Regions from separate parts of the Enterobacter cloacae complex sp. 394F7 genome, predicted to be linked through region 2. Evidence: predicted binding sites of a transcription regulator. Region 2 holds the regulator's gene; the other holds the start of a gene.
What was found. Region 2 encodes Fur, which represses iron uptake genes when iron is present. Its sites were predicted from a motif close to ATAATAATGAGAACNACTATCAA; they were not measured.

Region 1: a site for Fur is predicted at 3,148-3,170, ahead of sodA (superoxide dismutase [Mn]). Genes of this name have one in related genera too.

Annotation. Positions count from the first base shown of each region.
Region 1 covers NZ_JBXWCS010000015.1:56,845-71,897, forward strand. Annotated here, with positions in the region: gene cpxR (envelope stress response regulator transcription factor CpxR) at 1-224, shown strand, start outside; gene cpxA (envelope stress sensor histidine kinase CpxA) at 221-1,594, shown strand; gene yiiM (6-hydroxyaminopurine reductase) at 1,713-2,387, opposite strand; gene sodA (superoxide dismutase [Mn]) at 2,454-3,074, opposite strand; gene rhaT (L-rhamnose/proton symporter RhaT) at 3,363-4,397, shown strand; gene rhaR (HTH-type transcriptional activator RhaR) at 4,398-5,246, opposite strand; gene rhaS (HTH-type transcriptional activator RhaS) at 5,320-6,156, opposite strand; gene rhaB (rhamnulokinase) at 6,458-7,927, shown strand; gene rhaA (L-rhamnose isomerase) at 7,924-9,183, shown strand; gene rhaD (rhamnulose-1-phosphate aldolase) at 9,305-10,135, shown strand; gene fucO (lactaldehyde reductase) at 10,182-11,330, shown strand; gene rhaM (L-rhamnose mutarotase) at 11,327-11,641, shown strand; gene AC2FAK_RS19630 (MFS transporter) at 11,629-12,906, opposite strand; gene AC2FAK_RS19635 (alpha-galactosidase) at 12,951-15,053, opposite strand, start outside.
Region 2 covers NZ_JBXWCS010000009.1:112,033-127,085, forward strand. Annotated here, with positions in the region: gene glnS (glutamine--tRNA ligase) at 1-890, shown strand, start outside; gene chiP (chitoporin ChiP) at 1,337-2,734, shown strand; gene chiQ (ChiQ/YbfN family lipoprotein) at 2,779-3,108, shown strand; gene fur (ferric iron uptake transcriptional regulator) at 3,215-3,661, opposite strand; gene fldA (flavodoxin FldA) at 3,952-4,482, opposite strand; gene ybfE (LexA regulated protein) at 4,638-4,925, opposite strand; gene ybfF (esterase) at 5,054-5,827, opposite strand; gene seqA (replication initiation negative regulator SeqA) at 6,011-6,559, shown strand; gene pgm (phosphoglucomutase (alpha-D-glucose-1,6-bisphosphate-dependent)) at 6,584-8,224, shown strand; gene potE (putrescine-ornithine antiporter) at 8,328-9,641, opposite strand; gene speF (ornithine decarboxylase SpeF) at 9,638-11,836, opposite strand; gene speFL (leader peptide SpeFL) at 12,093-12,197, opposite strand; gene kdpE (two-component system response regulator KdpE) at 12,477-13,154, opposite strand; gene kdpD (two-component system sensor histidine kinase KdpD) at 13,151-15,053, opposite strand, start outside.

The DNA of each region.
Region 1 (15,053 bases), on a different contig from region 2:
GTACCGAGTTCACGCTGCTGTATCTGCTGGCGCAGCACCTCGGCCAGGTGGTATCGCGTGAACATTTAAGCCAGGAAGTGCTGGGTAAACGCCTCACGCCGTTTGACCGCGCCATCGATATGCATATCTCGAACCTGCGCCGCAAACTGCCGGAGCGTAAAGACGGTCATCCGTGGTTTAAAACCCTGCGTGGTCGCGGCTATCTGATGGTTTCCGCTTCATGATAGGAAGCTTAACCGCCCGCATCTTCGCCATCTTCTGGCTGACGCTGGCACTGGTTTTAATGCTGGTTTTGATGTTGCCAAAACTCGACTCACGCCAGATGACGGAGCTTCTCGACAGCGAGCAACGTCAGGGCGTGATGATCGAGCAGCACGTAGAAGCCGAGCTGGCAAACGATCCGCCAAACGATTTGATGTGGTGGCGCAGGCTGTTTCGCGCTATCGACAAATGGGCACCTCCCGGACAACGCCTGCTGCTGGTGACCAGCGAAGGCCGCGTGATTGGCGCGGATCGCAATGAAATGCAGATCATCCGCAACTTTATTGGCCAGGCGGATAACGCCGATCATCCGCAGAAGAAAAAATATGGTCGGGTTGAGATGGTGGGCCCTTTCTCAGTCAGGGATGGGGAAGATAACTACCAGCTTTATTTGATTCGCCCGGCGAGCAATTCCCAGTCCGATTTTATCAACCTGCTGTTTGACCGTCCGCTTCTGCTGCTGATTGTGACGATGCTGGTCAGTTCCCCGCTGCTGTTATGGCTGGCGTGGAGTCTGGCGAAACCGGCGCGTAAGCTGAAAAACGCCGCCGACGAAGTGGCGCAGGGTAACCTGCGACAGCACCCTGAGCTGGAAGCCGGACCGCAGGAGTTTCTTGCCGCCGGGGCCAGTTTTAACCAGATGATCACCGCTCTTGAACGCATGATGACCACGCAGCAGCGGCTGCTGTCGGATATCTCGCACGAACTGCGTACGCCGCTCACGCGACTCCAGCTGGGCACAGCGCTGCTGCGTCGCCGCAGCGGTGAGAGCAAAGAGCTGGAACGTATCGAAACCGAAGCCCAGCGTCTGGACAGCATGATCAACGATCTGCTGGTGATGTCGCGCAATCAGCAGAAAAACGCGCTGGTGAGCGAAACGGTGAAAGCCAATCAGCTGTGGCATGAAGTGTTAGACAACGCGGCGTTCGAAGCGGAACAGATGGGTAAATCGTTCACCGTCAACTTCCCGCCGGGGCCATGGCCGCTGTACGGTAACCCCAACACGCTGGAGAGCGCGCTGGAGAATATCGTGCGTAACGCCCTGCGCTACTCGCATACGAAGATTGAGGTGGCCTTCTCGGTGGATAAAGACGGTATCACCATCATTGTGGATGACGATGGTCCTGGCGTAAGCCCGGAAGATCGCGAGCAGATTTTCCGTCCGTTCTACCGCACCGACGAGGCGCGGGACCGTGAATCTGGCGGTACCGGGCTGGGTCTGGCGATTGTTGAAACCGCTATGCAGCAGCATCGCGGCTGGGTGAAAGCCGACGACAGTCCGTTGGGCGGGCTGCGGTTAACGCTGTGGCTGCCGTTGTATAAGCGTTCGTAGTTTCCCTCTGGCACTGTATTGTAGGCCCGGTAAGCGCAGCGCCACCGGGCAATAACAGGCGCAGAGGCAAAAATGCCGGGTGGCGGCTTCGCCTTACCCGGCCTACTCTCTACGGGGACTATTTTCCCCACAATCTCCGCGAACTACTCTCGATCTTCCCGCTATTACGCCGCTTCTGCATCGTTCTGGTCCAGCTGGTCGATAACCCCGCCGCCGACAGCAGGCGGTGATACTGCTCGTCGTCGAATGGCATATGCCAGGCAATCGCGCAGGCCTCATACACGGAGACATCGCTCAGGCGCGACGCCAGCTCAAGCGGTGCATCCGCTGATACCTGCCCCGCCAGCACCACCCGGTACAACCAGCCGGTTTTACCCGCGCTCTGCAATCGTGCGGACATGTCGTTAATGCCGAAATGGAAGTTAAGCTTGAAGCATGGCGAGCGCGGTTGCGTTACCTGAATCAGGGCATCACCCCAGCGGAAAATATCACCGATAAAGACGTTCTTCTCCGTCAGCCCTTCGGTGGAGAGATTCTCACCGAACGCGGGGGCGACGAACAGGTCCGCCTGTTCAGGGAATTCGGTTATCCAGTATTGATAATGCTCGCGCGGATAGTGGCACAACGCGCGTTCGGGACCGCCGTGGATTTTCTTCTCGGCCTGCTCGTCGCCCGCAAGCCCGAGCTCGGTTAACGTCAGCTCTCCGTCGACCTGCACTTTGGCGATGGCGCTCGGGCGGCTGCCGTCGTATTCCCTTACCTTGCCTGTAAACACATTCACCGGGTAATGCATCTCTACTCCTTCAGATACAAAAAAAGCGAGTCAACAGACTCGCTTCTCACAGGCGTCAATGCAACCTTATTTTTTCGCGGCGAAACGCGCTGCAGCTTCGTCCCAGTTCACCACATCCCAGAAGGCTTTGATGTAGTCCGGGCGACGGTTCTGGAACTTCAGGTAGTAAGCGTGTTCCCACACGTCCAGACCCAGAATTGGGAAACCAGATGCGCCAGAGATCGCTTCACCCATCAGCGGGGAGTCCTGGTTTGCGGTAGAAACGACCGCCAGTTTGTCACCTTTCAGAACCAGCCACGCCCAGCCGGAGCCGAAACGGGTTGCAGCCGCTTTTTCGAATTCCGCTTTGAAGTTATCAACAGAACCGAAGTCGCGCTCGATAGCCGCTTTCAGGTCGCCCTGCAGGGTGGTACCGGTTTTCAGGCCTTTCCAGAACAGGCTGTGGTTTGCGTGGCCGCCCGCGTTGTTACGCAGTACGGTTTTCTTGTCCGCTGGCAGCTGGTCCAGTTTGGTGATCAGCTCTTCAACAGGCAGGTTAGCGAACTCTGGCAGGCTTTCCAGCGCAGCATTCGCGTTGTTCACATAGGTCTGGTGGTGTTTAGTGTGATGGATTTCCATCGTCTGCTTGTCGAAATGCGGTTCCAGTGCGTCATAGGCATACGGCAGGGATGGCAGTGTATAACTCATAATCCTCTCCATTAGTGTCGGGCGGCACAGCTGTTAATGCCGCGTAAGCAGTTGGTTCATTATAGTTAATTAAATGATATTGAAAATGATTATCAATGCCGTAGTTTTTATAAGGTTATTTGGGTTTTGCCAAATGACAAAATTGTGAGTCTGCTCACCCGGTTAACGTGCTGATTGCCATCCAGAACCAAAGTGCGGCAACCTTCTGAAGGTTCCTGAACCGCCTAATTTTTACACTCATCAAGTCGGGGGGAAGCCACCGGCTATAAAAACGATGAGGACGTAAAAATGAATCATGCGATTACGATGGGTATCTTCTGGCATTTGATAGGCGCAGCCAGTGCAGCCTGTTTCTATGCCCCGTTCAAAAAGGTGAAAGGGTGGTCGTGGGAAACCATGTGGTCGGTTGGCGGTACCGTCTCCTGGCTGATTTTGCCCTGGACCATTAGCGCCATGCTGCTCCCGGATTTCTGGGGCTACTTCACCTCCTTCAGTGCCTCCACCCTGCTGCCGGTGTTTCTGTTCGGTGCGATGTGGGGCATCGGCAACATCAACTATGGCCTGACCATGCGCTACCTCGGGATGTCGATGGGTATCGGCATCGCAATTGGCATTACCCTGATCGTCGGCACGCTGATGACGCCCATTCTTAACGGCAATGTCGATGTGTTGCTCAACACCAAAGGCGGGCAGATGACGCTGTTGGGCGTGCTTGTCGCGGTGATCGGCGTGGGTATCGTCACCCGTGCGGGTCAGCTGAAAGAGCGCAAGATGGGCATAAAAGCCGAGGACTTTAACCTGAAGAAAGGGCTGCTGCTGGCAGTGATGTGTGGCATCTTCTCGGCGGGCATGTCGTTCGCCATGAACGCCGCAAAACCTATGCACGAAGCGGCCGCCGCGCTGGGCGTCGACCCGCTGTACGTGGCGCTGCCAAGCTACGTGGTGATCATGGGCGGCGGCGCGCTGGTAAACCTCGGCTTCTGCTTCATTCGTCTGGCAAAAGTGAAGGAACTGTCGGTAAAAGCCGATTTCTCACTGGCAAAATCCTTAATCCTCACCAATGTGCTGCTGTCGATGCTGGGTGGCCTCATGTGGTATCTGCAGTTCTTTTTCTACGCCTGGGGTCACGCCAGCATTCCACCGCAGTACGACTACATAAGCTGGATGCTGCACATGAGCTTCTACGTACTGTGTGGCGGACTGGTTGGGCTGGTACTGAAGGAGTGGAATAACGCCGGGCGTCGTCCGGTGGGCGTCCTGAGCCTGGGCTGCGTGGTGATCATCATTGCCGCTAACATTGTCGGCCTCGGCATGGCGAACTGATTACGCTGCCTTTCGACTGCGATGACGCCACTGAACCGGCGTCATCCCCACCTCGCGGTTAAACACCACCGAAAAGTAATTACTGTCCTCAAACCCGCAGCGCATCGCCACCTCACTGACCATCAGCTCCGTATGCTGCAACAGATACTGGGCGTGGCAGATGCGCAACTGGCGCAGGTAGTGGTTCACCGTCATCCCCGTCTGGGTGCGGAACTGCTGGCGCAGCGCGCGCTCGCTGCACTGCTCCTGCTCGCAGAATTTTTCCAGCACAAAACTTTTGTTCAGGCTGCCCGCAAGCCGGGCGATCAGCTTGTCCAGCAGCGCTTCCTGAACGGTCGCGGAGGGGTTATCGGTAGCGTAACGATGGCGTTTGAGGGTCATGACCAGCTGGGCGAACAGCAGTTCCGCCATCGGGTTTGCCACCGGATCGTGCTTCTGGCTCTCCTGCTCCAGCTGGGAGATCGTCTGGCGCACCTGTGCCATGCCGCTGCTGCTCAAGCGCCAGTGGGGTTCGCCTCTGGCATTGAGAAAACCGGGGATATGGGCCGCCCAGTCGACGTTCAGTTTGAGCCTGTCCGGGCAGTAGATCACGTTCTGCAACACCAGATCGTTAACCGAGGCGTAGGCGTGTTTGTCTTCGGCGCGAATGTAAAACAGATCGCCACGCGTAATGCGGTAGGGCCTGTCATTGAGGATGTGTAAGCCGTTGCCGCGCCACACCAGCACCAGCTCACAAAATTCGTGGGTATGCTCGGCAAAGACATTTTGCGGGTAGCGGTCGGCCACCGCGACGGCCTGACTCGCGGAGGCAAAAAAATCATCTTTGCGAAGAATTAACTGAGCGGCCACACCACAACCTCTACGGTGAATAACCGGACATTATTAGCCTTTTTGCGGCAATAAAACGGTGATTGCCTTCGCGTTACTGGAGTGAAGCATCCTTCCCCTGACGGATATCGCGCGGCGACCAGCTAAACTCGCGGCGAAAAAGGGTCGAAAAGTGATTACTGTCGCCGAAACCGCAGCGATAGGCGATATCCGTGACGCTTTCATCGGTGTGACGTAAAAGATGACGCGCCTTAATCAGGCGCAGGCGATTGAGGTAGCGCTGGGGCGTCAGCCCGGTGTGTTGCTTGAGCTGACGATGGAGCGTGCGTAACGACAGCGAAAAATCATCCGCCAGCGCTTCCCAGCACACGTCCTCGGCGAAATGGTCCTCCAGCCAGGCCATCAGCTGGTTCAGCCGCGCGTCGTTATTAGCCAGCCCTTCCACCAGAGAGCTGCGACGCAGCAGCACCAGCAGCTGCATAAACAGCAGCTCGCGGGTGGCAATGGCATGGGTCTCCTGCCCGTCCTCGCTCTGCTCCAGTTGATTCACCAGCTGGCGCACCTGCTGCAACGTGGACTGATTCACCCGCCAGTGAGACGGGTAGTGCCCATCCTGCTCCTGAGGCAGGAGCTTGTTCAACCCCGACAGAAACTGGAACGCGTCCGGCGAACGATAGAGCACGTTGGTCAGACACAGATTGTCGGTATGTTCATACAAATGCCTGTCGTGATCGCGCACGAAGCACACCATACCGCCGCTGATGGTGTACGGCTGGCCGTTAAAGACGTGAATGCCTGTCCCATGCTCGACAATCACAATTTCATGAAAATCATGATGATGTTCAGGAAACGCAGCCTGCGGGAGCCGTGGCTCAATCGCGACCGGAGACGTTCCCGACGGGAAAAAATCGACGCTGTGCAGTACGGTCATAACGGCCCCCACCAATGAGAAAAGTTCTCAAAATAGTAATTAAGGCCTTCCACACCCACCTTAAATTTTTGACAGCAAACGTCGCAAAAGCTGTCCATTTTTCAAGAAACAGACGGAAAAATCGGGAAATGCGGTCAACGTCACATTGCCCGAAAACCCCGCCCTGACTGGAAATTGTGAACTCCCTCACGTTCATCTTTGCTTTCTTGCCAGCGCGAGATTCGGGCTGTCAGTGACGAGAAGGTGGTCTTTTCTTCCCTTTTTTACACTCAACACCAATGACTTAAGAAGGGACCTGACCATGACTTTTCGCCATTGTGTGGCTGTCGATTTAGGCGCATCCAGCGGCCGCGTAATGCTCGCCACCTGGGACTGCGGCAAGCGCACACTTACGCTTCGCGAAATGCACCGTTTCGCCAACTGCCTGCAAAAACAGGACGGTTTTGATACCTGGGATATTGATGCCCTGGAAGCGGAGATCCGCACCGGGCTGAACAACGTCTGCAATGACGGCATACGCATCGACAGCATCGGCATTGATACCTGGGGCGTGGACTACGTTTTGCTCGACAGCCACGGCGACCGCGTCGGCCTGCCCGTCTCGTATCGCGACAGCCGCACCGACGGGCTGATGGCACAGGCCATCGCGCAGCTTGGCAAGGACAACATCTATGGCCGCAGCGGCATTCAGTTTCTGCCCTTTAACACGCTGTATCAGCTGCGCGCGCTGGTTGAGCAGCAGCCGGAGCTGGTCAAAAAGGTGGCGCATGCGCTGCTGATCCCGGACTACTTAAGCTACCGGCTGACCGGCAACATGAACTGGGAATACACCAACGCCACCACCACGCAGCTGGTCAACATCAACACCGACAGCTGGGATGAAACCCTGCTGGCCTGGACCGGCGCTTCGCCTTCCTGGTTCGGCACGCCGACCCATCCGGGTAACGTAATCGGTTACTGGATTTGCCCGCAGGGGAATGAAATCCCGGTGGTCGCCGTCGCCAGTCACGACACCGCCAGCGCGGTGATTGCATCTCCGTTGGCCGGTAAAAACGCGGCCTATCTCTCTTCCGGCACCTGGTCGCTGATGGGCTTTGAGAGCAAAACGCCGTACACCAGCGACGCCGCGATGGCAGCAAACATCACTAACGAAGGCGGTGCCGAAGGCCGCTACCGCGTGCTGAAGAACATCATGGGGCTCTGGCTGCTCCAGAGGATGCTGAAAGAGCAGCACATTGCCGACCTGCCTGCGCTTATCGCAGAGACCGAAAAGCTGAAGGCCTGTACGTTCCTGATCAACCCGAACGACGACCGCTTTATTAACCCGGTGCATATGAGCGCCGAAATCCAGGCCGCCTGTTTCGAAGCCGGTCAGCCGGTGCCTTCCCGTCCTGCCGAGCTGGCGCGCTGCATTTTTGACAGCCTGGCCCTGCTCTACGCGGATGTTCTGAGCGAGCTGGCGAGCCTTCGCGGCAAACCGTTCAGCCAGCTGCATATCGTGGGCGGCGGCTGCCAGAACCATCTGCTGAACCAGCTCTGCGCCGATGCCTGCGGCATCACCGTGGTGGCGGGTCCGGTGGAGGCCTCAACGCTCGGCAACATCGGTATTCAACTGATGACTCTGGACGAACTTTCAGACGTCGACGAATTCCGTTCGGTGGTCACCGCGAATACCCGCCTGACCACCTTCACCCCTAATCCCTGCCATGAAATTGCCCGCTACCGGGCGCAGTTTCAGCAAAAACGACTGACTAAGGAGCTTTGCGCATGACCACTCAACTTGAACAAGCCTGGGACCTGGCTAAACAGCGTTTCGCCGCCGTCGGCGTGGATGTCGACGCGGCGCTGCGCCAGCTCGACCGTCTGCCTGTCTCCATGCACTGCTGGCAGGGCGATGACGTCGCCGGCTTCGAGAACCCGGGCGGTTCTCTGACGGGTGGCATTCAGGCGACGGGTAACTACCCGGGCAAAGCGCGCAACGCCACCGAACTGCGTGCGGATCTGGAACTGGCGCTGAGCCTGATCCCGGGGCCAAAACGCCTGAACCTGCACGCGATCTATCTGGAGTCCGACGAGCCGGTGGCGCGTAACGCAATCAAACCGGAGCACTTTAAAAACTGGGTGGAATGGGCCAAAGCCAACAAACTGGGTCTGGATTTTAACCCGTCCTGCTTCTCGCACCCGCTGAGTGCGGACGGGTTTACCCTTGCGCATGCCAACGACGACATCCGTCAGTTCTGGATCGACCACGTTAAAGCCTGCCGGCGCGTCTCGGCCTGGTTTGGCGAGCAGCTTGGCACGCCGTCGGTGATGAACATCTGGATCCCGGACGGCATGAAAGACATCACCGTCGACCGTCTCGCCCCGCGTCAGCGCCTGCTGGCCGCGCTGGATGAGGCCATCAGCGAAAAACTCAACCCGGCGCACCACATCGACGCGGTGGAGAGCAAGCTGTTCGGCATTGGCGCGGAGAGCTACACCGTCGGCTCGAACGAGTTCTACATGGGTTACGCCACCAGCCGCCAGACCGCGTTGTGCCTGGACGCCGGTCACTTCCACCCCACAGAAGTGATCTCCGACAAAATCTCCGCCGCCATGCTCTTCGTGCCGCGCCTGCTGCTGCACGTCAGCCGTCCGGTGCGCTGGGACAGCGACCACGTGGTGCTGCTGGATGACGAAACCCAGGCGATTGCCAGCGAAATCATCCGTCATGACCTGTTTGACCGCGTGCACATTGGCCTCGACTTCTTCGATGCCTCTATCAACCGCATCGCGGCATGGGTGATCGGCACCCGCAATATGAAAAAAGCCCTGCTGCGCGCGCTGCTGGAGCCAACCGCAGCGCTGAAACAGCTGGAAGCAAACGGTGACTACACCGCGCGCCTGGCGCTACTGGAAGAGCAGAAATCCCTGCCGTGGCAGGCCGTGTGGGAGATGTACTGCCAGCGTAACGACACGCCGGCAGGCAGCCAGTGGCTGGAAAACGTGCGGGCGTATGAGAAAGACGTATTGAGTCAGCGCGGGTAACTGCCCCCTCCCCCCTGCCCTCTCCCCAAAGGGGAGAGGGAGCAAACCATCCCCTCTCCCCTTTGGGGAGAGGGTTAGGGTGAGGGATTCAACCTCACCGCGATAACTGGAAAAGAAAACTATGCAGACCATCACCACCTCCTGGTTCGTCCAGGGCATGATCAAAGCCACCTCCGATGCCTGGCTGAAGGGCTGGGACGAGCGTAACGGCGGCAACCTGACGCTGCGCCTGGACGACGCAGATATCGAACCCTACACCGCCGATTTCCACCAGAAGCCGCGCTATATTGCCCTGAGCCAGCCCATGCCGCTGCTCGCCAATACGCCGTTTATCGTCACCGGTTCCGGCAAGTTCTTTCGCAACGTCCAGCTCGATCCAGAGGCCAACCTTGGCGTGGTGAAAGTGGACAGCGACGGCGCGGGCTACCACATCCTGTGGGGCCTGACCGATGAGGCGGTACCCACATCTGAACTGCCGGCGCACTTCCTCTCCCACTGCGAGCGCATCAGGGCGACTGACGGCAAAGACCGCGTGATCATGCACTGCCACGCCACCAACCTGATCGCCCTGACCTACGTGCTGGAAAACAGCTCTGACTTCATCACCCGCAAGCTGTGGGAAGGCAGCACCGAGTGTCTGGTGGTCTTCCCGGACGGGGTCGGCATTCTGCCGTGGATGGTACCGGGCACCGACGAAATCGGCCAGGCGACCGCCAGAGATATGCAAAAACATTCGCTGGTGCTGTGGCCGTTCCACGGCGTCTTCGGCAGCGGCCCTACGCTTGATGAAACCTTCGGCCTGATCGACACCGCCGAGAAATCCGCTGAAGTGCTGGTAAAGGTTTATTCCATGGGCGGTATGAAGCAAACCATTACCCGCGAAGAACTTATTGCGCTCGGCAAGCGCTTCGGCGTAACCCCGCTCCGTTCAGCGCTGGAAATATATGCATAAACCCTCGCTGACCGGACGGTCCGGGCGATAGTTAAGGAGAATTATCATGAGCTTTATGTTGGCACTGCCAAAAATCAGCCTGCACGGCGCGGGCGCTATTGGCGACATGGTCAGGCTGGTGGCGAACAAACGGTGGGGCAAAGCGCTGATTGTCACTGACGGCCAGCTGGTGAAGCTGGGCCTGCTGGACAGTCTGTTTACCGCGCTGGATGCGCACCAGATGTCATATCAGCTGTTTGACGCGGTCTTTCCCAACCCGACGGAGGCGCTGGTGCAAAAAGGCTATGCAGCATACCGGGACGCGGAATGTGATTATCTTATCGCCTTTGGTGGCGGCAGCCCGATTGATACCGCCAAAGCGATTAAAATCCTCACCGCCAATCCGGGTCCGTCCACCGATTATTCCGGCGTCGGCAAGGTGAAAAACCCGGGCGTGCCGCTGGTGGCGATCAACACCACCGCAGGCACGGCGGCGGAGATGACCAGCAACGCGGTGATTATTGACTCCGCGCGTCAGGTGAAAGAGGTGATCATCGACCCGAACATCATTCCGGATATCGCCGTGGATGATGCCAGCGTGATGCTGGATATTCCTGCGTCCGTCACTGCCGCAACGGGAATGGATGCGTTAACGCACGCCATTGAAGCCTACGTGTCCGTTGGCGCGCACCCGCTGACCGATGCCAACGCGCTGGAAGCAATTCGCCTGATTAACCTCTGGCTGCCCAAAGCGGTCGACGACGGTCATAACCTGGAAGCACGCGAGCAGATGGCGTTTGGTCAGTATCTGGCGGGCATGGCGTTTAACAGTGCTGGCCTCGGCCTCGTGCATGCCCTGGCGCACCAGCCGGGCGCGACGCACAATCTGCCGCACGGCGTGTGTAACGCCATCCTGCTGCCGATCGTTGAAAACTTTAACCGCCCGAACGCCGTAGCACGGTTTGCTCGCGTGGCGCAGGCGATGGGCGTCGACACGCGCGGCATGAGCGACGAAGCGGCCAGTCTGTCAGCGATTCAGGCGATTCGCGACCTGAGCGCCCGCGTCGGCATTCCGTCCGGCTTCAGCCAGCTTGGTGTCACCAAAGCCGATATCGAAGGCTGGCTGGATAAAGCCCTCGCCGACCCGTGCGCGCCATGCAACCCGCGCACCGCCAGCCGCGACGAGGTGCGCGAGCTGTATCTGGAGGCATTATGATCCGCAAAGCCTTTGTCATGCAGGTAAACCCGGATGCGCACGAGGAGTACGCGCGTCGCCACAACCCCATCTGGCCCGAACTGGAAGCGGTGCTGAAGGACCACGGCGCGCACCACTACGCCATTTATCTCGACCGGGAACGTAACCTGCTGTTTGCCACCGTAGAGATTGAATCGGAGGAGCGCTGGAACGCGGTCGCGAATACCGACGTCTGCCAGCGCTGGTGGAAACACATGCGTGATGTAATGCCGTCGAACCCGGACAACAGCCCGGTGAGTACCGGGCTGGAAGAGGTGTTTTATCTGGACTGACTGGTTAACGCTGCCGCGCCCGCGGCAGCGGCTATCTCCTGCCTGCTGCTCAGCGTAAACGCCGACACCATCGTAATCGCCAGCACGAAGCAGCCCAGCATCAGATACGTCTCCTGGAAGCCGATCCGGTCATACATATTTCCGGCAAAGGCGGAGAGGAAAATGGCCGCTGATTGTTTGGCAAACTGAAAGCCAATCAGATAGATAGTGGCCGAGAGTCGCGTATCAAACACGCCGGTGATGTACTTGAATGCCCCCACCAGCAGGAACGGGACTTCCAGCGCGTGCAGCATTTTCAGGGCGATGACCTCCACGGCGGTGGTGGCAAACGACGAGCCGATGATGCGAGTCGCCATAATCAACCCGGCGATCAGCAGCGTATTTTTCGCGCCAATACGGTTAATGATCCACGGCGAGCAGAACATAATGATGGCGTTACAGATCTCCCCCGCCGTCGTCGCGAAACCAAAGGCGCGAGTGCCCTCCTGCGGCGTGGCGAAGAAGGTTTTGAAGAAGGTGGCGAACTGCTGATCAAAAACGTCATAGACGCAGGCCACGCCAATCACGTACAGAATAAACATCCACATTCTGCGCTGACGGAACAGGTTAAAGACCGTTTTCGCGGTGATCTGCGGCTGGTTGGCCCCCAGGGCATTCATCACCTGTGCCGTCTGATTGGGCTTCGGCTTTGCGACCACCAGCAGCAGCATCAGCAACAGCGCCGCCGCCGAGCCCATCCAGAAAACATACGACGGATCGATGCCAAACAGGATGCCCCCCGTTGAGGCGCACAGCCCCCAGCCAAGGCAGCCGAACATGCGCGCCTTGCCGTATTCAAAGGCGCTGTTGCGGCTCACGCGTTCGATATAGGCCTCAATCGCCCCGGACCCGGCCGAGAAAACAAAGCCGATATACAGCCCGCCGCTCAGTGCGCCCAGCCAGATGTTGGTTTTCAGCAGCGGCGCGAATACGTACAGGAAGAAAGGCGCGAACAGAAACAGCAATACAGAGATAATCCACAGCAGATGCTTTTTCAGCCCCAGCTTGTCCGAAATCACCCCCAGCACCGGCTGGAAGGCGATAGCCGACAGCGAAATGCAGGAGAAAACAATGCCGGTATGGGTTTTGTTCAGGCCGATGATGTCCGACAGCCAGATAGGCAGGAACGGAAAGCAGGTGGCCATGATGAAGAAGTAGAGAAAGAAGAACAGCCCGAAGATCCAGAAGTTAGGGTTGTCTTTGTGGGTACAGGTTGTTGTGTTCATTATTTTTATCCTCAACGGAGGGCCAGTTTCCCGGCCCGTCACCCTTACACGCGTTCCACACCAATCAGAATGGCGGTTTCCGGATCGAGAATCGGCAGCGCAATACCCGCCTGCATCAGCCACTCACCGTTCACCGTTTGCGGTGTCTCCATCCATGCCGGCAGCTTGCGCATGGTGTGCCCGCCCTCTCCCGTAATCTGAATATTCGGGTGATCGAGCAGCGAGATACGGTACTGCGCGCTGGCCTCCAGCCCCGGCATGCGCAGCGGCATCATCAGGGTATAATCCGGCATCGCGAGCTGGCTGACGATAAACAGTCCCTGCGACTTGTCTTCGCTCACGATCCCCTGCGCCAGCGTGGTGGCGTCCGGCATATCCACGCGCCACTGGGTGCCGTGGTGGATCACCTCGCGCCACTGCTTGTGCAGCGCAGCGTAATGGCGATAGCCTTCGCGCTCTTTCTCATCGACGGTGAGCGGATCCAGCTCCAGCCCCATATGGCCAAACAGCGCCGTCAGGCCGCGGAAGGCAATGCTGTGCTGGCGGAACGTCGCGTGGCATTTATGATGACCGATATGCGCGCCCATCACCTCCGGCGGGAAAAAGTAGCTCATGCCGCGCTGAATAGCGTTGCGCTCCAGCGCGTCGTTGTTGTCGGACGCCCAGAAGCGATGGCAGCGGGTCAGCACCTCGTAATCGATTCGTCCGCCACCTGAGGAGCAGGATTCAAATTCAATATGCGGGAAACGCTCGCCCAGCACATCTAAAAGTCGATAAAACTGGCGGGTCTGCGCGTCGGCGGCGGCTCTGCCGTTATGGCCAGGCTGCACCAGCTCGCGGTTCATATCCCATTTCACATAATCAACCGCATGCTCACCCAGCAGCCAGCTCATGCGCTCCACCAGGTAATCAAACGCTTGCGGAATGTTCAGGTTGAGCACCAGCTGGTGTCGTCCGGTCGCCTGCGCGTATCCCGGCAGCGCCAGAACCCAGTCAGGATGCGCGCGGTAGAGATCGGAATCCGGGTTGATCATCTCCGGTTCAATCCAGATGCCGAACTCCATCCCGAGGTTTTTGACATGGTCGATCACTGGCCGCAGGCCGTTCGGGTATTTTTTCTCATCCAGATACCAGTCGCCCAGCGCAGCATGGTCGTCATTGCGCCCTTTAAACCAGCCGTCGTCGATGATAAAGCGTTCCACACCCAGCGCGGCCGCCTCGTCAGCCATACGCATGATGTAGTTCGGATCATGGTTGAAGTAGATCCCCTCCCAGGTGTTGAGGTGGACCGGACGCGGTTTGTTTTCCGGGAAACGGATGATGTTGTCGCGCAGGTAGCGGTGAAACTGCTGGCTCATGCCGTTGAGCCCGTGCGCGGAGTAGCTCGCATAAAGGCGTGGCGTCCAGAGCGTTTGTCCCTCTTCCAGCGTCATCTCCCCTGGCAGGTAGAGCGCTTCCGCTTGCAGATAGCGACGGCCATCGGTTTTGGCTTCAGCGCGAAGGCGATGGTTGCCGCTCCAGCCCAGATGCACACCCCAGACATCGCCGTGCATTTCGCTGAACGACGGCGTGCCTGAAATGAGCGCCGGGAAGTGTTCGTGAGACGTTCTACCCCGGCGGTTCTCAATCACAAAGCTGTCATGCTCCAGCATGACGCGGTGCGGCTGGAATTCACGGATCCAGCGGCCATGAAACGCCATCACCTCCCGGGCGCGCTCCGCCACGGGCAGCGTGACGGCAAAACGGTCCACCTGCCACGCCTGCGATTTCAGGTTGGTTACGCCGTGCCGCACGACCAGCACGCCGCTGGCGTCCAGCGCCAGCTCGCTGGTCAGGCGCAGGCCCGCGTGTTCATCTTCTGCCGTTATCGTCAGGGTTTGTCCCTGCTGCTGCACGTCCGTGGTGCTGAAAACCGGGGAACCATCCAGCCCCTGCCGGTGCCCCTCAATGCCGGGTGAACCAAACAGGCCGTGTCCAGGTTCAGCCATCAGCGTAACCGGGGAATCCACGTCGAGCCTGCCGTTAGCCACCGGGCGTTCGAGCGTAGAGGCATCCTGCGGCGAAAAGTGCTGAAGGTGCGGCCCCCAGTAGAGAATTTCGGCAAACGGGTGCGTTTTTATCACCACGTCCACCGTGTTGCTTACGAG
Region 2 (15,053 bases):
CTCGTCTGAATCTGGAATACACCGTGATGTCCAAGCGTAAGCTGAACCTGCTGGTGACCGATAAGCACGTTGAAGGCTGGGACGACCCACGTATGCCGACCATCTCCGGTCTGCGCCGTCGTGGCTACACCGCGGCGTCAATCCGTGAGTTCTGCAAACGCATTGGCGTGACCAAGCAGGATAACACCATTGAGATGGCGTCTCTGGAATCCTGCATTCGTGAAGATCTGAACGAAAACGCGCCGCGCGCGATGGCCGTTATCGACCCGGTAAAACTGGTTATCGAAAACTATCCGCAGGGTGCGAGCGAAATGGTCTCGATGCCTAACCATCCGAACAAACCGGAGATGGGCAGTCGTGACGTACCGTTCAGTGGTGAAATCTGGATCGATCGTGCTGACTTCCGCGAAGAAGCGAACAAACAGTACAAGCGACTGGTGCTCGGTAAAGAGGTGCGTCTGCGTAACGCCTATGTGATCAAGGCTGAGCGCGTAGAAAAAGATGCGGAAGGCAACATCACCACGATCTTCTGCACATACGATGCCGAGACCCTGAGCAAAGATCCGGCGGACGGTCGTAAGGTGAAAGGCGTGATCCACTGGGTCAGTGCATCACACGCGCTGCCGGTAGAGATTCGTCTGTACGATCGTCTGTTCAGCGTGCCTAACCCAGGCGCAGCTGAAGACTTCCTGGCGACCATCAACCCGGAATCGCTGGTCATTAAACAGGGTTACGCTGAGCCATCCCTGAAAGCGGCTGAGGCGGGTAAAGCCTTCCAGTTTGAACGTGAAGGTTACTTCTGCCTGGACAGCCGTCACAGCACCGCTGAAAAACCGGTATTTAACCGTACGGTTGGTCTGCGTGATACCTGGACGAAGATCGGCGAATAATAACGCCGCGCTGGTCAATGAGAAACAAACGCCGCGTAATGCGGCGTTTTTTTATAGAGTGATCATGCCTTTAAAGCAGTAGCCAAATAGCGTTTATAAAAATAACAGGTCAATGTGGTGCTACTTATTTTTTTTAAAAAAAGTTTATCCCCTTTCAAAAGTCTGACGCACCGTAAAAAGAATATCATTTAACGCGTTACTTATTGAAAATCGGCCTTTTCCCCCGCCAGTACTGGCATCCCGTTAAATGTTACAAAGCACTACCAATTATGTGCTCTTCGTCATAATCCTGAGTTTTAGCCACCGAAAAGCATTGATAATTCGCGTCGCGAAAAATAACCTAAAGACGGTAGTTATTCGAGGGTATTTCCGACTACCCCTGACCATCAGGTCTTTTATATTTTTCGCCGTTTTAGGCGTTTTAATTCGTCAAAGAGGAATAATCTATGCGTACGTTCAGTGGCAAACGTAGTGCGCTGGCGCTGGCTATTGCCGGTGTGACAGCAATGTCAGGCCTGGTGGTGACGCCAGACGCTAAAGCAGCAGGCTTCATCGATGATTCAACCCTCACGGGCGGTATTTATTACTGGCAGCGTGAACGTGACCGTAAAGATGTCACGGAAGATAAATATAAAACGAACCTTTCTCACTCTACCTGGAACGCCAATCTGGATTTCCAGTCTGGTTACGCTGCCGATATGTTCGGTCTGGATATTGCCGCCTTCACGGCAATTGAAATGGCGGAAAATGGTGACAGCGGCCACCCGAACGAAATAGCCTTCTCCTCCAGTAATAAAGCGTATAAAGAAGACTGGTCCGGAGATAAAAGCGGTATCAGCCTGTATAAAGCTGCCGCGAAATTTAAATACGGCCCGGTATGGGCGCGCGGTGGTTATATTCAGCCAACCGGTCAAACCCTGTTAGCACCGCACTGGAGCTTTATGCCAGGTACCTATCAGGGGGCAGAAGCGGGCGCCAATTTTGATTACGGTGACGCAGGTGCGTTGAGCTTCTCGTATATGTGGACCAACGAGTATAAAGCGCCATGGCATATCGAAATGGACAAGTTCTACCAGAACGATAAAAAGACCAAAGTGGATTATCTTCACTCGCTGGGCGCGAAGTACGACTTTAAAAATGATTTAGTGCTTGAAGCGGCATTTGGTCAGGCGGAAGGTTATATCGATCAGTATTTTGCTAAGGCCAGTTATAAATTTGACATCGCGGGTAGCCCGCTGAGTACCAGCTACCAGTTCTACGGTACGCGAGATAAAGTCAGTGATGGTGGCGTGAATGATATTTATGACGGCACGGCGTGGTTGCAGGCGCTGACCTTCGGCTACAAAGTCGGTCAGGTAGATTTGCGTCTTGAAGGAACGTGGGTTAAAGCGGAAGGGCAGCAGGGCTACTTCCTGCAGCGTATGACCCCAACCTATGCATCTTCAAACGGTCGTCTGGATATCTGGTGGGATAACCGTTCCGACTTCAATGCCGATGGCGAAAAAGCAGTCTTCTTCGGCGCAATGTATGATCTGAAAAACTGGAACCTGCCAGGCTGGGCGGTGGGGGCATCTTACGCCTACGCATGGGATGCGAAGCCTGCTGATATGGCAACGCCAGACGCATACTACGATCCAAACTATCGTCTCAAAGAATCCGCTTACAGCCTGGATGCGATCTACACCCTGCAGGATGGTCGCGCCAAAGGTACTATGTTCAAACTGCACTTTACACAATACGACAACCACTCCGATATCCCGAGCTACGCCGGCGGTTACGGCAACATCTTCCAGGATGAACGCGACGTGAAATTCATGGTTATCGCACCGTTCACCATCTTCTGATGACTCGTCCGGCGGGGTAATTCCCGCCGGACCGGAGACTACATATGAAAAAGATTGTAATCGTCGCGTTGCTGGCATCGGGACTGGTGGCTTGTGCGCAGAATCAGGCCCCGAAAGAGGACTCCCGTCTGAAAGAAGCCTACAGCGCGTGTATCAATACGGCGGAAGGTTCGCCGGAGAAGATCGAAGCCTGTCAGAGCGTGCTGAATGTGCTGAAAAAAGAGAAAGCGCATGAACAGTTCGCAACCCAGGAGAATATTCGCGTAATGGATTACCAGGCCTGTATCCAGGCGCGTAAAACCGGTAACGATCAGGAAGTCGCGAAGCGTTGCGATCAGATCTGGAAAGAGATTCGCAGCAACAACAGCCTTTAACCCGCTGTTATCATGCCCGGTAGCGCTGCGCTGCCGGGCTTTTTTTTGCCAGACCGCAGGCAAAAAAAAAGCCAACCTTGCGGCTGGCTCAGAGTATGAAACGTGTTTATTTCGCGTCGTGCGCGTGATCGTCTTCGCGGCAATCGCCTTCAGCGCAGTGACCATACAGGTACAGGCTGTGGTTCGTCAGGCGGATACCGTGACGTGCGGCGATTTCACGCTGGCGAGATTCAATGGAATCATCGCTGAATTCAATGACCTTGCCGCAATCCAGGCAGATCAGGTGATCGTGGTGATGCTGTTGAGTCAGTTCGAATACAGATTTACCGCCTTCGAAATTATGACGGGTGACAATGCCCGCGTCATCAAACTGGTTCAGCACACGATAGACGGTTGCCAGCCCAATCTCTTCGCCCATGTCGATAAGACGCTTATAAAGGTCTTCCGCACTGACATGGTGATTGTCTGGACCCTGAAGCACTTCAAGGATTTTTAACCGAGGAAGCGTAACTTTCAGGCCAGCCTTCTTTAATGCGGTATTGTTGTCAGTCATGCGGAATCTGTCCTGTTGCTAAACGATTCACTTCTGTAGGAAGTGACAGAAATTGCACCCGGGATAATGCGTCTCATTATAGAACTGCCATGGCTAAATGAAAACTGCAAGTCTCAGGTAAAGTATGCTTATAAAAACGTGGTATCACCAACAAACTTGCATTGTGAAAGCCACGTTTTATCAGGGGGTCATTGTACAGGTCTGGGCGAAAAAGTTAAAAGATTGTAGCAATTAATTTAATCGGTTTGACCTGGTTTATGGGCGCAACCACCGTTGCGCCGCAAGAATCATCAGGCGTTAAGAATATCGTCCAGGTGCAGCTCTTCACGGATCTGCTTAACCCATTTTTCAACGCGCTCGGCGGTCAGTTCTGGCTGACGATCTTCGTCAATCGCCAGACCCACGAAGTGATCGTCGTCTGCCAGACCTTTAGACGCTTCGAAGTGGTAACCAGCGGTAGGCCAGTGACCTACAATAACGGCACCGTTTGGCTCAATAATGTCGCGGATGGTGCCCAGCGCATCACAGAAGTACTCTGCATAATCTTCCTGGTCGCCGCAGCCAAACAGGGCAACCAGCTTGCCGTTGAAATCCACCTCTTCCAGCGTTGGGAAGAAATCATCCCAGTCACACTGGGCTTCACCGTAATACCAGGTCGGAATACCCAGCAGCAGGATGTCATAGCCTTCGAGATCTTCTTTGCTGCTCTTGGCGATGTCGTGCACATCGGCAACGTCTTTACCGAGCTGTTTCTGAATGTTTTTTGCGATATTTTCGGTATTGCCGGTATCACTGCCGAAGAAAATGCCGATAATTGCCATGAGTAAAATAACCTCTTGATACTTAATGGTATGGTGGCGCAATTTGTCCACGGATAAAGGCAATAATAGCAGAACAGGCAACCCTGCGGAAACAGCTATCGCGCAGGACTGCACTCTGTGCTACATGAAAAGGGTAATAAAGGGATTTTTCGGACTTATGCCTTACTGCGCATGGTCTCGAGTTGGGTGAGTAACATCTCTTCGATCAGCTCGCTGCGGCTGATATTACGCGCGTCAGCCAGTTCGTTTAGCGCATCGACAGCGTCGGCGTTGAGCTTCAGTTCGACACGCTTAAGCCCACGATTTTTATCGCGTTTAAGCTGGTTGCGTTTATTAATACGCAGCTGTTCGTCGCGCGAAAGCGGATTCGTTTTTGGTCGTCCCGGTCGACGCTCATTCGCGAACAGATCTAGTGTCGTACGGTCCGTTTGTTCTTTGGCCATGATTCTGAGACTTCGGGGGAAACACGCCGCCCTGCTAATGCCTGGGCGATAAGCGCGCCATCATACATCACCAAAAACGGCACGCCAACGACTGGAAGCCCGCAGCCTTCCAGTCGCTCTCTTTTTAATCAATTTGCCGTATCAGTCAGATAGCGGCGAATGGCGCGTAAGACGGCATCTGGTTTTTCCGCATGAACCCAATGTCCGGCGCCAGCTATGACATGAGCGCGTGCCTGCGGGAATTGCGCCAGCAGGGTATCGCGACAGGCGTCGGTAACGTAGGGCGAATTGCCGCCACGAATGAAGAGGGTAGGGTGCGGCCATGCCGGAACGGTTTCCCAACCGACGATGTTATCGTACTGCTCCCACAGCACCGGCACGTTGAACCGCCACTGGCCGTCAACGAACGATTTCAGCAGAAACTGGATAACCCCTTCTTCATCCAGATGCTCACGCATAACGACGGCTGCCTGTTGGCGCGTCGAGACGCCAGCGTTGGTCACCGCGTTGATGGCGGCGAAAATCTCATCATGGCGACGGACGTGGTAATCCACCGGGGCGACATCTATGACCACCAGGCCACTTATTCTTTCTGGTGCCAGAGCCGTCAGGGCCATGACCGCTTTGCCGCCCATTGAATGCCCGATCAACGTCACTTTCTCGAGATTGTTGGCATCCAGCGTATCCAGCAGATCCTGCGCCATGGCCGCATAGGTCATCTCTTCTGAACGCCCGGAAAGGCCATGATTTCGCATATCCACCTGCAAAATATCGTGATCGGTAACCAGATCGCGTGCCAGCACGCCCAGGTTATCCAGGCTGCCAAACAGCCCGTGAACCAGTACGATGGGAGGATTCGTGTTCGGCGATTGTGCAGATTGCGCTCGGGTATTCAATTTCATGGCAAAGTTCTTTTTTTAGGTGTGACAGGTTAGGGTATTATGTTGACCATTCTGCCGCCCGGCTGCAAGGTTCCAGTTTAATCTGACTTTTGCCGCCAACCTGGTTTGACGCTATCCGCTGTTGGGATTTGACTTTATAATCTCAACGACTTGTATTCAGATAAGATATCGCACTGGATTAAGATGAAAACAATCGAAGTTGATGACGAACTCTATCAGTTTATTGCCAGCCAAACGCGGCATATCGGGGAGAGCGCGTCCGACATTTTACGGCGAATGCTTAAAATTTCCGCCGCCTCACCGTCTGCTACCCCAGCCACTAAAGATGTCGTGTCTCAGCCGAGTGTTGTTGCACAAGCAAAACCTGCCGCCGTGCAGGTGAAAGACAAAGTACGTGCGATGCGCGAGCTGCTGCTGTCTGATGAATATGCAGAGCAGAAAAAAGCGGTCAACCGCTTCATGCTGGTGCTGTCTACACTTTATTCACTGGATAACAAGGCGTTTGCTGAAGCGACTGAGTCGCTGCACGGTCGCACGCGCGTCTATTTCGCGGGCGACGAGCAGACGCTGCTGCAAAATGGCAACCAGACCAAACCTAAACATGTCCCTGGCACACCGTACTGGGTCATCACCAATACCAATACGGGCCGCAAGTGCAGCATGGTTGAACACATCATGCAGTCCATGCAGTTCCCGGCGGAATTGATTGAAAAGGTTTGCGGTACAATTTAACCCTTGCATCAGAAGGACCCGGTAATGGCAAATCACAGCCGTGCAGGCCAACCTGCACAACAAAGCGATTTGATTAACGTCGCTCAGCTGACCGCGCAGTATTATGTGCTGAAACCGGTCGTGGGCAACGCAGAACACGCAGTGAAGTTTGGGACATCAGGCCATCGCGGTAGCGCGGCACGCCATAGCTTTAACGAACCGCACATTCTGGCCATTGCTCAGGCCATCGCGGAAGAGCGCGCCAAAAACGGTGTTACCGGTCCGTGCTACGTGGGGAAAGATACTCACGCCCTGTCTGAACCGGCATTCATTTCCGTGCTGGAAGTTCTGGCGGCGAACGGCGTTGATGTAATTGTGCAGGAAAATAACGGTTTCACCCCAACGCCTGCCGTCTCTAACGCTATCCTTGTGCACAACAAAAAAGGTGGCCCACAGGCTGACGGTATCGTTATCACGCCTTCTCACAACCCGCCAGAAGACGGTGGTATCAAATACAACCCACCTAACGGTGGCCCGGCAGATACCAACGTCACCAAAGTGGTGGAAGACCGCGCCAACGCCTTAATGGCCGATGGTCTGAAAGGCGTTAAGCGTATCTCTCTGGATGCGGCCATGGCGTCCGGCCACGTGAAAGAGCAGGATCTGGTGCAGCCGTTCGTGGAAGGGCTGGCGGATATCGTCGATATGGCGGCTATCCAGAAAGCCGGCCTGAAGCTGGGTGTGGATCCGCTGGGCGGCTCCGGTATTGAATACTGGAAACGCATTGCAGAGCATTACAAGCTGGATCTGACCATCGTTAACGATCACGTCGATCAGACCTTCCGCTTTATGCACCTTGATAAAGACGGCGCGATCCGTATGGACTGCTCCTCCGAGTGCGCGATGGCAGGCCTGCTGGCACTGCGTGACAAATTCGATCTGGCCTTCGCCAACGACCCGGATTATGACCGCCACGGTATCGTTACCCCGGCCGGGCTGATGAACCCAAACCACTACCTGGCTGTGGCAATCAACTACCTGTTCCAGCACCGCCCGCAGTGGGGCAAAGAGGTGGCTGTCGGTAAAACGCTGGTCTCTTCAGCCATGATCGACCGCGTGGTCGACGCGCTGGGCCGCAAGCTGGTGGAAGTGCCGGTTGGTTTTAAATGGTTTGTTGACGGTCTGCATGACGGCAGCTTCGGCTTTGGTGGTGAAGAGAGCGCGGGGGCATCCTTCCTGCGTTTCGATGGCACACCATGGTCAACCGACAAAGACGGTATCATCATGTGTCTGCTGGCGGCGGAGATCACCGCGGTCACCGGCAAGAACCCGCAGGAACACTACGACGAGCTGGCGGCGCGCTTTGGTGCACCGAGCTACAACCGTATCCAGGCAAGCGCGACCTCCGCACAGAAAGCAGCCCTGTCTAAACTCTCTCCGGAGATGGTCAGTGCCAGCACGCTGGCCGGTGATCCCATCACGGCCCGTCTGACGGCAGCGCCGGGTAACGGTGCCTCTATCGGGGGGCTGAAGGTGATGACCGAAAATGGCTGGTTCGCCGCGCGTCCATCCGGTACGGAAGATGCGTACAAAATCTATTGTGAAAGCTTCCTCGGCGCTGAGCATCGCCAGCAGATTGAGAAAGAAGCGGTAGAGATTGTCAGCGAAGTGCTGAAAAACGCGTAAGTGGTGTTCGGCGCGGGCTGATGCCCTCACCCCGGCCCTCTCCCACAGGGAGAGGGTGAAAACACGAAAAACGGCAACCCCTGGGTTGCCGTTTTGCTTTTACCTAACTATGTTTATTCTTTAATTCAAACCGCGGTGAGACCAGCCCGTACAGCGTCCAGCCCATAAAGGTCACCATCGCACCATAAAGCATCGCCTCCTGGCCGGATGAGTAGAGCGCATAGAAGCTGTAAATCGCCCCAATCAGCGCCACAATATTGGCCGCCCGAGCTTTGCGGGGATCAACTTTCGCCACTTTCTGAATGATCACCAGCGCCGCCATCGACAGAATATACGGAATGATATTTGTCACCACCGCCAGGTTGACCAGCACGTTGAACTGGCTGTTCAGCGACGGGCTAATGGTCATCAGCGACAATCCGCTCTGGAAGATGACAATGGCCAGCATGCCCTGCACCGGCGCATCGGCTTTGGTCACGCGGGAGAAGATTTTCGGGAAGTAACCTTCGTCAGCCGAAGATTTAAACACCTGCGCAATGGTGAACTGCCAGCCGAGGAGTGAACCGCAACAGGACATGACCATCAGCCCCATGATCACTTTCCCGACTTCCGGGGTGAACATCTGCGCGAAGGCCAGCCCAAACGGCGCCGTGGAGTTAGCCAAATCCATGTTCGGTACGATACCGGCAATAACATTAGTGGAGACGATATAGATCACCGCCGCGCCCAGCGTTCCGCCAAGAACGGCAATCGGGACGTTCTTTTCCGGGTTCTCTACCACTTCCGCATTCGCACAGGCAGATTCCAGACCAAGGAAGGCCCACAGCGTCATGGCGATAGAGGACCCCACAGCGGAAAAGAACGGCACATGGTGCGGGTTCCAGGAGTTCGCGTACAGGGTCGGACTGAACCAGAACCAGCCGATAATGCACAGACCCACAACCGGGATAATCACGCCCCAGACGGTGATGCTACTCAGCTGGCCCGTGATGCGCGCGCCGCCAAAGTTGGCCACGGTGCAGATCCACAGTACGCCGATGGTGGCTAAACCAATTTGCACCGGACTGAGCGTGGCACCAAACAGCTCCGTACCGTAACCCACGGCGGAGATGGCAATCGCCACGTTGGCGATCAGTAGCGACACGCCATAGGTGTAGTTAGCCATAAAGTTGCCAGATTTGCCGAAGGCGTATTCGGCGTAGCCGCCCATCCCGCCTGACTTGCGGCTGAACATTCCGCATTTGGCAAATGCCCATGCCAGCGCCATGGAGCCGACCGCGGTTACCAGCCAGGAGATAATCGAAATGGTACCCACCTCGGCAAGTTTGGTGGGCAGCATAATAATCCCTGACCCCATCATGTTGACCATGGTGAGGATGGTCAGCTGCACCACGCCCATCTTATTGGACTTACTCATAATTTTTCTCCTTTCAGCAGCGCGGGCTGAGCGGCGGGTTGTTTGATGACGTTACAGCGAACCTGTTTGCGTCCGTCACACTCCTCGACGTACACACCCTGCAGTTCCGGTGCGAAGCCCGGTAAAAGGTTGATACCCTCTTCCAGCGCGGCAAAGTAGCGCAGGACGGAGCCTCCCCAGACTTCACCCGGAACCACGCACAGCACGCCTGGTGGGTAAGGCAGGGCGCCTTCGGCGGCAATACGGCCTTCCGCATCACGTAGCGAGACCAGTTCAACCTCACCACGCAGATACGCATAGTTTGCGTCCTGCGGGTTCATCATCACGCGAGGGAAGTGAGACTTACGGAACATCTCTTTTTGCAGCTGTTTCACGTTATGGCGGGCGTACAGTTCATGCATCTCCTGGCATATCTGGCGCAGGGTATAACCGGCGTAGCGTTCCGGGTATTGCTTACAGATAGACGGAAGCACCTCTTTTAATGGCGCATCGGTCTGAAGCAGTTTTTCGAAACGCACCAGCTGTGCCACCAGCTGCTGCAGCTTGCCCATATCTTCTGCAGGGGTCAGCAGGAACAGGATCGAGTTGAGATCGCATTTCTCGGGCACGATGCTGTTTTCACGCAGGAAGTTAGCCAGGATGGTGGCGGGCACGCCGAAATCCTCATACTCGCCGGTACGGGCGTTGATGCCCGGCGTGGTCAACAGCAGTTTGCACGGGTCGATAAAGTATTGATGCTCGGCATACCCTTCAAAAGCGTGCCAGTTTTCACCCGGCACAAAGTGGAAGAAGCGCAGGTCGGTGGCAATTTCAGCCGTGTCCCAGCTTTCCCACGGACGGCCATCTACCAGCTCCGGCACGAACGGGCGAATAAACTGGCAGTTCTCCAGGATCAGCTTGCGTGCTTCAATGCCGGTAACCACGCAGTCCATCCACATATTGCGGCCACTCTGCCCCTCGTGCATGCGGGCGTTGATATCCAGTGCGGCAAACAGGGGGTAGAACGGGCTGGTGGAGGCGTGCATCATAAAGGCGTTATTCAGGCGCTTGTGCGGGACATAGCGCGGTTGGCCTTTAATATGGCGGTCTTTCTTGTGAATTTGCGAGGTCTGCGAAAAACCCGCCTGCTGTTTATGGACTGACTGGGTAACCAGGATCCCCGGATCGTTTTCGTTCAGCTCCAGCAGCAGCGGAGAGCAGTCGGCCATCATCGGAATAAATTGCTCGTAGCCCACCCAGGCAGAATCGAACAGGATGTAGTCGCACAGGTGACCAATTTTATCGACGACCTGGCGGGCGTTATAAATGGTGCCATCGTAGGTGCCCAGCTGGATCACCGCCAGACGGAACGGACGTTCGTCACGCGCACGACCCGGCGCCACTTCCGATACCAGCTCGCGCAGGTAGCTCTCCTCAAAGCAGTGGGCATCAATGCCACCAATAAAGCCGTACGGGTTGCGCGCCGTTTCCAGATAGACCGGCGTGGCACCCGCCTGAAGCAGGGCTCCGTGGTGGTTGGATTTATGGTTATTACGATCGAACAGCACAAGGTCGCCGGGGGTGAGCAGGGCGTTTAGCACCACTTTGTTGGATGATGAGGTACCGTTCAGCACAAAGTAGGTTTTATCCGCATTAAACACTTTCGCCGCGTGTTGCTGGGCAATGCACGGCGCGCCTTCATGAATCAGCAGATCCCCCATGGCCACGTCGGCGTTGCACAGATCGGAGCGGAAAAGCGTTTCGCCGAAGAAATCGACAAATTGATTACCGGCAGGATGACGGCGGAAAAATTGCCCACCCTGATGCCCCGGACAATCGAATGCGCTGTTGCCCTGATTCACGTAGTCGACCAGTGCGCGGAAAAACGGGGGGCGTAGCTGGGTTTCGTACTTCTGCGCGGCCGCTTCCAGTTGACGTCCGTAAAAGTCGTTACTGGTCTCTGAACACTCAAACACACCGTGAATGCGCGATAAATATTCAGCCGGAATGAACTCTTCTTTATGTGTCGCAATAAATACGGGAATACCAAACCCGGTAGCTTCTATTTCTTCCAGAGTGCCACTGGAAATATCGCTCACGGCCAGAACAATGGCGGCGACGTCAATATAATCAGAGGTGCTGACATCTACCAGTTCACGGTGAGTGGTAAAGCAATCAGGGCATGCACGGCTGGCTGCAATTTTTAAACTTTTCATCTTTCACTCTTTATTTAAGGCAATATTCGTCCCTCGATTTCTCGCTAGAAAGAAATCGATAATGTCCGGAAAAAAAAGCAAAGTGTGGCCGCTGATAAAAAATCAGTAAGTTGCTTTTTAATGAATGAGATTCAGTCCGCCCGGCTGCGGATAAGTCTGAATTAAATTGAATGAACGCACGCCTTCACAGGCAACGGCCTGTAAAATAGAGTTTTTTCAGGTTAACCTGCAAGCGGGTGCGCCAGAAGTCGAAGGACTACCGGGCATTAAAGAGATGGAAGTCAAAGCAGTTTCGGTGGGCAAACATCATGATATGTGTTGTCCGCCTTATATGGGGCATCAAGCGATTATTGTTTTCCATGTTTCATTTTCCTTTCAGTAATTGAAAGCATGGTCATTTTATCCAGGAAAAAGCGATTAACTGTGAATCAGATCACCCTTAACCGATCAAATCAGAAATAATTATTCGTTTTCGATGAATATCGCAGATCAAAACACTGGTTTGTTGATGATGCGTTAACGGATTGTGTTGTTTCTGTTTTGAATGAGCGAAAATAAGCCAAAATTATCGCTTATGGCTTATTTAAACGGAATTATGTGGGTGGGTTTGTTTTTATTGGAAATAAAATTGAATAGTTATTCAAAGCATAAACCGATAACCGATACCGGTTTCAGTTAATAAATGGCGAGGACGTGCGGGGTCGGTTTCAAGTTTCTGGCGCAGGTGGCCCATATATATGCGTAAATAGTGACTATGTTCCACGGCGTTGGGTCCCCACACCTGAGCCAGCAGCTGACGTTGGGTCAGCACCTTACCGTGGTTGTTGAGCAAAACCGCAAGCAGGCGGAACTCTATCGGCGTGAGATGGATCTCCTCTTCACCGCGCACAATACGTCGCGAAGCGAGATCAACCTGCACATCACCGAAAGTGTACGTTGGGTCGGCAGGCGTGGCGGCACCGTGGCGACGCAGCGCCACACGAAGGCGAGCCTGTAACTCACCAATCCCAAAAGGTTTAATAAGATAGTCGTCCGCCCCGGCATCCAGTGCGGCGATTTTATCTGACTCTTCGGTGCGTGCGGAGAGCACCAGAATGGGCATCTGGCTCCACTGGCGCACCTCGCGAATAAAATCGATACCGTCGCCATCCGGCAAACCGAGATCGAGGATCACCAGGTCCGGCTTGCGGGTAGCGGCTTCAATCAACCCGCGCTGGAGCGTACCGGCATCATGAACGCGCAGACCGTAACCTTCCAGCGCAGCGCGCAGAAACCGGCTAATGGCGAGTTCATCTTCTACAATCAGGACGTTGATCACAAATCCTCTGGTAATTCATCAAGTTCTGGCGGGGCGTCCAGAGGAAGTGTAACACAAAAACGTGCACCTCCTTCCGGGCGGTTCTCCGCCGAAATGGTGCCGCCATGGACGTCAATAATGGCCTGGCAGATCGCCAGACCCAGCCCAACCCCCGGAATGGCAGACTCTTTATTGCCTCGTGAGAATTTTTCGAATATCGCTTTTTCCTGCCCGGCAGGAATACCGGGCCCGGTGTCCCAGACATCGAGCCGCAGGGTGTGATCTTCCACCGAAGCATTCACCCCAATTTGCGCGTGTGCTCCGGCATATTTACCCGCATTTTCCAGCAGATTAATTAACACCCGCTCAAACAGCGGGCCATCAACGTGAATTAATGTCAGGGGATCGGGCATGTTCAGGGCGATATGCCGTCCGCCGAGACCGGGCTCCAGCATTTTCAGCGCGCTTCCTACCACTTCCTCAAGCGTGAGCCACTCTTTTTTGAGGTTGAACCCGCCAGACTGTATCCGCGCCATATCGAGCAGGTTATTCACCAGCCGCGTGGTGTTCAGCACGTGCTGGCGGATCTCGCTGGCCTGCAGGGCATGTTTTGAACCTTCAGCCGCCAGATCCAGGGTCAGAATTTCCGACTGGCCAAACAACACGGTGAGAGGCGTGCGAAGATCGTGGGAGAGGGCCGCCAGCAACGAGTTACGAATGCTTTCACGCTCGCTTGCCAGACGCGCCTGCTCTTCGCTCGCCGTCAGCGCCAGTCTTTCGAGCGCACTGGCAACCAGCAGCGTAAAGGTCTCCAGCAGCCTTTGCTGCTCGGGGATCATCAGCTGGCGCAGATTAGACGGCTCGACGATGACCAGCCCCTGATTTTTATCGGCACTGCGCAGCGGCAGGATCTGATACGGCACGCCGGGCAGGGTGTCTGTCCCTGCACCGGCCGGTAAACCTTTATCGAAGCTCCAGCGCGCAATGGCTTCATCCCAGGGCGTCATGCCCGAGGCCGACGTCAGCGGGCGTAATTTCCCGTGCTCGTCCGGGAGTAAAATCAGGTTGCTGGCATTAAAGGTCGAGCGGATAAACTGCTCGCTGGTCTGGACGATATCCAGCGGCGTGCGGCCTACCGCCAGCGATTTAGACATCTCGTATAAATGTCGGGTGCGCTGTTCGCGATAGCGGGCGATACGCGCCTGATAGCGAACGCCTGCCGTCAAATTCCCGATCACCAGCCCGACGGTGAGCATGACGGCAAATGTGAGGACGTACTGTACATCCGAGACGGCAAGCGTTCCGCGCGGGTCGATAAAGAAGAGATCGAAGCTGATGACGTTAATCACCGTCGCCAGGACTGACGGCCAGCGCCCGTAGAAGAGCGCCACCACCACCACGCCGAGCAGGTAGATCATCACCAGGTTGGCGGCATCAAATGCAATCAGCCACTGGCTGGCAATAAAGGTAATCAGGGCGCAAAGCACGACGGCGATAAGGCAACCGCGAAGCTGGATGCGCCATTTATCGGTGAACGTGCGGCTGTCTGGCGCACGGTTGGGTAACGGCGTGGGTTTGTCGTCCAGCGCCACGACCACCAGATCCAGGTCGGGTGCACGCCGGGCCAGCTTGTCGGCAAACGATTCGCGGCTAAACCAGCGCCGGTGCTGGCGACGGCCAATGACAATTTTGCCCAGGTTGTGCTCACGCGCGTAGCGCAGAATGGCTTTATCTTCCTGCGGATCGGAGAGGGTCGCGGTTTCCGCCCCCAGCTCCTGGGCCAGGCGCAGCGAACTGAGGATCGCGCGACGCTGGTTTTCTGGCAGGGCGTGAAGCTGCGGCGTTTCGACATACACCGCATGCCAGACGCTGCCAAATTTCGCAGCCAGCCGGGCGGCGGTACGGACAAGCTTTTCATTG